DNA from 2 places in the Streptomyces sp. NPDC001056 genome. Region 1 is predicted to be linked to the other one. Evidence: riboswitches for the same ligand, from Rfam matches in the RefSeq annotation. Region 1 holds a riboswitch; the other holds the start of a gene.

The links. A riboswitch is a leader RNA that binds a small molecule or an ion and turns the genes downstream of it on or off. The one in region 1 is predicted to bind S-adenosylmethionine.
Region 2: it holds a riboswitch for S-adenosylmethionine, as region 1 does, so the genes downstream of both, ACWDD7_RS31280 (aminotransferase class V-fold PLP-dependent enzyme) here and thrC (threonine synthase) in region 1, are expected to answer to the same signal.

The regions. Positions count from the first base shown of each region.
Region 1 covers NZ_JBSFLI010000003.1:145,901-150,305, forward strand. Annotated here, with positions in the region: gene ACWDD7_RS05420 (alpha,alpha-trehalose-phosphate synthase (UDP-forming)) at 1-1,165, opposite strand, end outside; gene ACWDD7_RS05425 (glucosyl-3-phosphoglycerate synthase) at 1,248-2,192, opposite strand; SAM riboswitch class I at 2,335-2,506, shown strand; gene thrC (threonine synthase) at 2,525-3,808, shown strand; gene ACWDD7_RS05435 (MoaD/ThiS family protein) at 3,805-4,083, shown strand.
Region 2 covers NZ_JBSFLI010000036.1:53,703-58,107, reverse strand. Annotated here, with positions in the region: gene ACWDD7_RS31290 (rhomboid family intramembrane serine protease) at 1-542, shown strand, start outside; gene ACWDD7_RS31285 (Lrp/AsnC family transcriptional regulator) at 539-820, shown strand; gene ACWDD7_RS31280 (aminotransferase class V-fold PLP-dependent enzyme) at 865-2,205, opposite strand; SAM riboswitch class IV at 2,368-2,484, opposite strand; gene trpD (anthranilate phosphoribosyltransferase) at 2,557-3,621, opposite strand; gene qcrB (cytochrome bc1 complex cytochrome b subunit) at 3,744-4,405, opposite strand, start outside.

The sequences.
Region 1 (4,405 bases):
TGGCGACCAGGTTCATGCCGTCCCGGATCGGGTTGACGAGGGCCACGTCGGCGAGCCGGTACGCGGCCAGGGAGCGGGCGAAGTCGTCCTTCACATGGAGCACCACAGGGGTCCAACCGGGCGTTCCGTAACGCGAGTTGATCTCGTCGGCCACCCGCCGCACCGCCGCCGTGTAGTCCCGGTACACGGCGAGGTCCTGCCGGGAGGGGTACGCGAACGCGACGTGCACGACCCGCTCCCGCCACTCCGGACGCGCGTCCAGCAGCTGCCGGTACGCCAGCAGCCCGCGCACGATGTTCTTGGACAGCTCGGTGCGGTCGACGCGGACGATGCTCCGGCGGCCCTCGCCGATCTCCGCGCGCAGCGCCGCCATCCACTCGTCCACGTCGGCGCGCCGGGACCGCTCGCGCAGGAAGTCGGCGTCCGCGCCGAGCCCGTGCACCCCGATCCGCGTCCCGGCGGGAATCCCGGGCCCCAGCACCGCGTGGCAGCACTCGGTGAACGCGTCCGCCCAGCGCCGGGTGAGGAACGCCGCCCGGTCCGCGCCGAGGATGCCGGTCAGCAGCTCCGCCGCGATGTCGTCCGGCAGCAGCCGGAAGTACTCCGCCGGCGCCCACGGCGTGTGCGAGAAGTGGCCGATGCGCAGATCGGGCCGGAGCCGGCGGAGCATCCGCGGGGCGAGCGCCAGGTGGTAGTCCTGGATCAGCACCGCCGCCCCCTCGCCCGCCTCCTCGGCCAGCGCCTCGGCGAACGCCCGGTTGTAGGCCCGGTACGCCTCCCACTGCCGCCGGAACTCCGCGTCGAAGACGGGTTCGAGCGGCGTCTGGTACAGCATGTGGTGCACGAACCAGAGCACCGAGTTGGCGATGCCGTTGTATGCGTCGGCGAAGACCTCCGCGTCGATGCCGAGCATCCGCACCCGCTGCCCGCCGGTGTCCTCCTGCGGCAGCAGCCCGCCGTCGGCGCGCCGGACGGCCGCCCGGTCGCCGTCGCCCAGCGCGGCGCACACCCACACCGCGTTCGTCTCCGGGCCGATGGCCGACAGGCCCGAGACCAGCCCGCCGCCGCCCCGTTTGGCGCGCAGCGAGCCGTCCTCGCCCGTCTCGTACGAAACCGGGCCGCGATTCGACGCGACCAGCACCTCAGCACCGTGCGTGGAAGCCATGGTCCAGAACCTAGCCCGGCCCGGAATCACTCAAACCCGCGGACCACCCCGAAGGCGGCCGTATCCGTCCGTACCTGCGCTTTCACGCCACCCTGCGCCGCGCGTACTCCGTGATCTCGGTCATCGGCGGCCGCTCCTCGGTGTCCACCGCGTAGGTGCGCGGCTCGAAGCCGGACACGCCCCGCTCGAACTGGGTGAGCGAGGGCCGTACGAGATGGCCGCGGGCCAGCCGCAGCTGCGCCGTGCGGTAGATGGCGGCCGCCATCCGGCCGAGCGCCTGCCCGTCCTGGTGCCGGTGCTTGCGCACCCCGACGTCCACCTGGGCCAGCGCGTCGAGGCCCACCAGGTGCAGCGCGTCCACCAGCATGCCCAGCTCCACGCCGTACCCGACCGGGAACGGCAGCTGTTCGAGCAGCGAGCGCCGGGCCGCGTACTCCCCGCCCAGCGGCTGCACGAAGCCCGCGAGCTGCGGCCAGTGCATGTTCAGCAGCGGGCGCGCCATCAGCTCGGTGACCCGGCCGCCCTGCCCCGCGCTCCCGGCGAGCGGGCGGTCGTACATCGCCTTGACCAGCTGGACGTCCGGCTCGGTGAGCAGCGGGCCGACGATGCCCAGGACGAAGTCGGAGGAGAACTCCCTGAGATCCGCGTCGACGAAGCAGATGATGTCCCCGGTGGCGGCGAGCAGCGAGCGCCACAGCACCTCGCCCTTGCCCCGCACCGCGGGTATCCGGGGCAGGATCGCGTCCCGGTGCACCACCCGCGCGCCCGCCGCGGCGGCGACCTCGGAGGTGCGGTCGGTGGAGCCGGAGTCGATCACCAGGACCTCGTCGACGAGCGGGACCCGCTCCACCAGATCGCGCCGGATCGCCGCCACGATCTCGCCGACGGTCTCCTCCTCGTCGAGGGCGGGCAGCACCACGCTGATGGTCTGGCCGGTGCGCTGCTTGGCCGCCAGGACCTGGTGCGCCGGCCGCTCGCGCACCGACCAGGAGCGGTTGGCCATCCAGCGCTCGACTTCTTCCAGCACGGTCCCCGGCTCCTCACGCTCGTCTCGCGGTACGGACGACTATCTCAACTCTCCTGGCCTTCGGTTACAGTCTTGAACAACGCCGATGACCATCGCATGTCGGGGGTCTCGCGCGCCGACAACCGCATACACAATCGAATACCGCTCATCCAGAGGGGCAGAGGGACACGGCCCGATGAAGCCCCGGCAACCCTCCAGCCGGTTCTCGTCCTCGACCGCTTCGAAATCTCCGAACGCGTCGAGCAGCGGGGCTCCCGGCTAGGGAAGGTGCCAAATCCGTCTCACGGCGAGGTGCGTCGTGAGGAAGATGAGGAGAAAGGGCCTCGCCTCTCATGGCTGTGCAGACAGTTGCAACCTCCGGTAGTTCCACCGTCGATCTCGGCCCCGCCGCCGCCCTGAGCTGTCGCGAGTGCGGTCACCGCGTCCCGCTCGGCCCGGTCTTCGCCTGCGAGGAGTGCTTCGGCCCGCTGGAGATCGCCTACGACTTCTCCGCCTACGACACCGAAGAGCTGCGCAAGCGCATCGAGGACGGCCCCGCCAACATCTGGCGCTATGCCCCGCTGCTCCCGGTCCCGGCCGACGTGGCCGACAAGCCCAACATCAACCCCGGCTGGACCAAGCTCGTCAAGGCCGACAACCTGGCCCGCGAACTGGGCGTCACGGGCGGTCTGTACGTCAAGGACGACTCCGGCAACCCGACGCACTCCTTCAAGGACCGGGTGGTCGCCCAGGCCCTGGAGGCGGCCCGCGCCTTCGGCTTCACCACGCTGTCCTGCTCCTCCACCGGCAACCTGGCGGGTGCCGTCGGCGCCGCCGCCGCCCGCGCGGGCCTGCGCTCCTGCGTCTTCATCCCGCACGACCTGGAGCAGGGCAAGGTCGTCATGGCCGCGGTCTACGGCGGCGAACTCGTCGGCATCGAGGGCAACTACGACGACGTGAACCGCTTCTGCTCCGAGCTGATCGGCGACCCGGCCGGCGAGGGCTGGGGCTTCGTCAACGTGAACCTGCGGCCGTACTACGCCGAGGGCTCCAAGACCCTGGCGTACGAGATCTGCGAGCAGCTCGGCTGGCGGCTGCCCGACCAGCTCGTGATCCCGATCGCCTCCGGCTCCCAGCTCACCAAGATCGACAAGGGCCTCCAGGAGCTGATCAGGCTCGGGCTCGTCGAGGACAAGCCGTACAAGATCTTCGGTGCCCAGGCCGAGGGCTGCTCGCCGGTCTCCACGGCCTTCAAGGCGGGCCACGACGTCGTACGGCCCCAGAAGCCGAACACCATCGCCAAGTCCCTCGCCATCGGCAACCCGGCCGACGGGCCCTACGTCCTCGACATCGCCCGGCGCACCGGCGGCGCCGTGGAGGACGTGACGGACGAGCAGGTCGTGGCCGCGATCAAGCTGCTGGCCCGCACCGAGGGCATCTTCGCCGAGACGGCGGGCGGCGTGACGGTCGGCGTCACGAAGAAGCTCATCGAAAGCGGCGCCCTCGACCCGGCGAAGACCACGGTCGTCCTCAACACCGGCGACGGCCTGAAGACCCTCGACGCGGTGGCCGGCACCGGCCTGACCGCCACCATCCGTCCGACCCTGGACTCCTTCCGAGAGGCTGGCCTCGCATGAGCGTGACCGTTCGCATCCCCACCATTCTGCGTACCTACACCGGCGGACAGGCCGAGGTCGCGGCCGAGGGCACGACCCTCGCCGAGGTCATCGAGGACCTGGAGAAGAACCACACCGGCATCGCCGCCCGCGTCCTGGACGACCAGGGCAAGCTGCGCCGGTTCGTGAACGTCTACGTCAACGACGACGACGTGCGTTTCGAGGAGGGCCTCGCGACCGTCACCCCGGACGGCGCGGGCGTCTCCATCATTCCGGCGGTGGCCGGCGGCTGCTGACCGCGCGATCGATCATTACCTTCGGTAATGACGGTCACCGAAGGTGCATCGGATTGCCCTCTCCGTGAGAGAAGCGGAGGGGGCAATTCTGTGTGATTGAGCGCGGTAGAGTTGGGGAACGCGCCCCCGGACCACCGAGGGTAAGCCCTCGATTCTGCTCCGCGGGCCCGATTAGAAGTAGCCAAAATACCCGGGCTTTCCGCGGCTTTTGTGTCTTTTATGGGGCCCGACTTGCCCTGAAGTCGGGTGAATTCTCCCCACATTCCGGATCGTTCGCGTCCAGAATTCTCGTCCAATTGACCTGTTGCAGACGGCAGTTGGA
Region 2 (4,405 bases), on a different contig from region 1:
CGGCGCTGTTCGTGCACGGCAACTGGGTGCACCTGCTGGGCAACATGCTCTTCCTCCTCGTCTTCGGCGTGCTGACCGAGGAGCGGATGGGCCGCGTGGAGTTCACCCTGTTCTACGTGGGCTGCGGCTATCTGGCGCTGCTGGGGTACGCGGTCGCCAACGCCACGTCCGAGCAGTCGCTGGTGGGCGCGTCGGGGGCGATCTCGGCGGTGCTCGGGGCGTTTCTCTTCCTGTTCCCGCGGGCCCGTGTCACCAGTCTCCTGCCGTTCCTTTTCTTCCTGCCGCTGCGGTTCCCCGCGTGGGTGGTACTGCCGTTCTGGGTGACGCTGCAATGGCTGGCGGCGGGGCGTTCGGCGCAGGGGCCGGGGGTGGCGTACCTGGCGCACCTGGTGGGCTTCGGGGCGGGCTTCGTCTACGCGTGGGTGCGGTACGGGCGGTGGAAGGGCCTTGGGGGCGGCCTCGGAAGGGCGGTGCGGGGGGAAGGGCGGGCTAGAGTGAAATGCGCACCCGAACCGGTATCCGAGGGAGAGAACCAGCCGTGATCACCGCGATCGTCCTCATCAAGACCAGCGTGGACCGGATTCCCGAGATCGCCGAGCAGATCGCCTCGCTGGAGTCGGTGAGCGAGGTGTTCTCCGTGACGGGGACGTACGACCTGATCGCCATGGTGCGGGTGCGGGAGCACGAGGATCTGGCCGACGTGATCCCGGGGCGGATCAGCAAGATCCCGGGTGTCGAGGCGACCGACACGCACGTCGCGTTCCGTACGTACTCCCAGCACGACCTGGAGGCGGCCTTCGCGATCGGTCTGGACTCCTGACCGCCCTGACCGCCCGAACGCCGCCCCACCAGTAGGTTCACCCCTTACGCCGCCGGGACGCAGCGGCCTTCCTCCGTGCGGTACGTCCACCGCGCGCCCTCGGTCACCAGCTGCCGCACCGCCTTGACGAACCGGTCCACGTGCTCGTCCGGGGTGCCCGCGCCGAAGCTCACGCGGATGGCGTTCAGGGACGGGGCACCGCACTCGGCCGGGGTCTCGGGGGCCGTGCCGAGCAGGGTGTGCAGCAGGGGGTGGGCGCAGAAGAGGCCGTCGCGGACGCCGATGCCGTACTCGGCGGAGAGGGCGGCCGCGAAGTGGGAGCTGTTCCAGCCCTCCACCACGAAGGAGATCACGCCGACCCGCGGGGCGTCGTCGCCGAACAGCGACAGGACCCTGACCTGCGGAATCCCGGCGAGGCCCGCACGCACCCGGTCGATCAGACCCTGCTCACGGGCGACCAGCGACTCCCAGCCGGCCTCGGTGAGCGCCGTGCAGGCGGAGGCGACGGCGTAGGCGCCGATGACGTTCGGGGAGCCCGCCTCGTGCCGGGCGGCGCTCTCGTGCCACTCCACCTCCACTCCCCCGTCCCGGCGCCGGGCGACCCTGCGGCTGGCGCCGCCGCCCGCGAGGTACGGCTCGGCGGCCCGCAGCCAGTCGGCCCGGCCGGCCAGCACTCCCGCGCCGAAGGGGGCGTACAGCTTGTGCCCGGAGAAGGCGACCCAGTCGACGTCCAGGTCCACCAGGGACACCGGGTGGTGCGGGGCCAGCTGGGCGGCGTCCAGGACGATCCGGGCGCCGTGGGCGTGCGCCGCGGCGGCCAGCTCGCGCACCGGCCACAGCTCCCCGGTGACGTTGGAGGCGCCGGTGACACACACCAGGGCCGGCCCGTGCGGGTCGCGGTCGGCGAGGGCGCGCTCCAGGATCTCGACGGCCTGCCGCGGGCTGCGCGGTGCGTCGAGGTAGGTGACCCGGGCGTCCTGCCAGGGCAGCAGGGAGGCGTGGTGCTCGGTCTCGAAGACGAAGACCCGGCAGTCCGCGGGGACCGCCCGGGCCAGCAGGTTCAGCGAGTCCGTGGTCGAGCGGGTGAAGACCACCTGGTCGTCGGCGCGGCAGCCGAGGAACTCCCCGACCGTGCGGCGGGCCTTCTCGAACAGATCGGTGGAGAACTGGGAGAGGTACCCGGCGCCCCGGTGGACGCTGCCGTAGTACGGCGCGTAGGCGGCGACGTCGTCCCAGACGCGCTGGAGGGCGGGGGCGCTGGCCGCGTAGTCGAGGGCCGCGTAGGCGATGGTGCCGCCGGTGACGAGCGGGACGGTGACATCCCGCCCCAGAACGGGCAGAGGGGGGCAGATCGACGGGTCGACGGCAAGGGTGGAGACAGACATGGGGAACTCCCGTGCGCACGTACGCCGAAGGCACGTACGAAAGAAAAGGTGAAAGGGGTGCGCGGAGGCGGGGCTCGGCGGCCCTAGCGCATTCGCTTGCTCACGGGAGGCTCCCTCGTACGACCAGGACCCCTGGCCCGGCGCTTCTACGAGCGCCCGAGGGGTCCGCGCTTGCCGTAGACCTCGCTGCCTACGACCTGGTCCTCACCCGGGGCACCCCGCCACGGACGGAGGGTTGCCGGACAGTCGGCCGGGGCCTCATGACTGTCACTCATGACCTGGTACGGAACGTACGCGAAAAGATCACCGTCCCGCAACCCGAGTCCGGATCGCGGGACGATCGACCACCGTTCACGCGTTGCTGGCCGCCACCCAGCGCTCCAGCGTGCGCTTCGCCGCGCCCGAGTCGATGGACCGCGCGGCCTTCGCCATCCCGGCGCGCAGCTGCTCGGTGAGCGGGGCGTCGGTCGGCTCCAGGGCCGCCAGGGCCGCCGCCGAGTTCAGCAGCACGGCGTCCCGTACGGCGCCCCGCTCGCCGTCCAGCACCCGGCGGGCGACCTCCGCGTTGTACGACGCGTCCGCGCCGCGCAGGGCCTCCAGGGGGGCCGGCTCGATGCCGACGTCGCGCGGGTCGAAGACCTCCTCGCGGACCTTGCCGTCCCGCACCACCCACACCCGGGAGGTGCCGGTGACGGTCAGCTCGTCCAGGCCGTCGTCGCCCCGGAAGACCAGCGCGGAGTTGCCGCGCTCGGCGAAGACTCCGGCCACGACGGGCGCCATGCGCGGGTCGGCGACCCCCACCGCCTGGGCGCGCACCTTGGCCGGGTTGGTCAGCGGACCGAGCACATTGAAGGTCGTACGGATTCCCAACTGGCCGCGCGCGGCGGCGACATGACGCAGCGAGGGGTGGAACTTCACCGCGAAGCAGATGGTGATCCCGGCCTCCTCGGCGACCTCGGCGACCCGCTTCGGGGTCAGCTGGAGGTTGACGCCGAGCTTCTCCAGGACGTCGGAGGAGCCGGAGGCCGAGGAGGCGGCGCGGTTGCCGTGCTTGACGACCTTGGCGCCGGTGCCCGCGACCACGATCGAGGACATCGTGGAGATGTTGACCGTCTTGGCGCCGTCGCCGCCGGTGCCGACGATGTCGACGGCCGGGCCCGGCACCTCGATCACGTTCGCGTGCTCGTACATGGTGCGCACGAGCCCGGAGATCTCCTCGACGGTCTCGCCCTTGGCGCGCAGCGCGACCATGAACCCGGCGATCTGGGCGTCGGTCGCCTCGCCCCGCATGATCAGGTCCATCGCCCAGGCGGTGTCGTCGGACGAGAGGTCCTGGCCGTCCAGCAGGCCGTTCAGCAGGGCGGGCCAGGAGCGGCCCGCCGCGGTGTCGCCTCCAGCGGGGGTCACAGCGCTCATCAGCCGCTCCTTGTCGTGCACAGTGGTGGAACCTCGTACACCACCTTATCGATCCCCCGGCACGGGGAAGGGCCCCGTCCGGCTTGCGGACGGGGCCCCTCGGTGGCGTGGCGACGCGGGGATCAGTGGTGGCCGTGGCCGCTCGTGATCTCCTTGTACTCCTCGGAGGTCGGCTTCGGGATCTGGCTGTCCTCGCCGTAGTAGGCGCTGGACAGCTTCACCCGGAGCTTCTCGGACGCCTTCACCTTGCGCTCGACACCGTTCTCGTCGACCACGGGGCCGATCTCGGCCGGCGCGTACTGCGTGTGCGTGGTGAGCGTGTGCAGCTGCTCCTGGCTCAGCGGCTCGTGCACCTCGATGAACTCACCGTGCGGCAGCCGCTTGATGATGCCGGTCTCGCGACCGTGCAGCACCTTGTCGCGGTCGCGGCGCTGGAGGCCGAGGCAGATCCGCTTGGTGGCGATGAACGCGATGACCGGACCGACGAAGAAGAAGATCCGGACGAACCAGGTCACGGCGTTGATCGACAGGTGGAAGTGCGTGGCCCACAGGTCGTTGCCACCGCCGACCAGGGTGATCATGTACATCGTCACCCAGGCGACACCGAGCCCGGTACGGGTCGGGGCGTTGCGCGGGCGGTCCAGGATGTGGTGCTCGCTCTTGTCACCGGTGATCCAGGACTCGATGAACGGGTAGACCGCCATCGCGCCCAGCACCACGCCGAAGAGCACCAGCGGGATGAACACGCCCAGGACCAGGGTGTGGCCCCAGAAATTGATCTCCC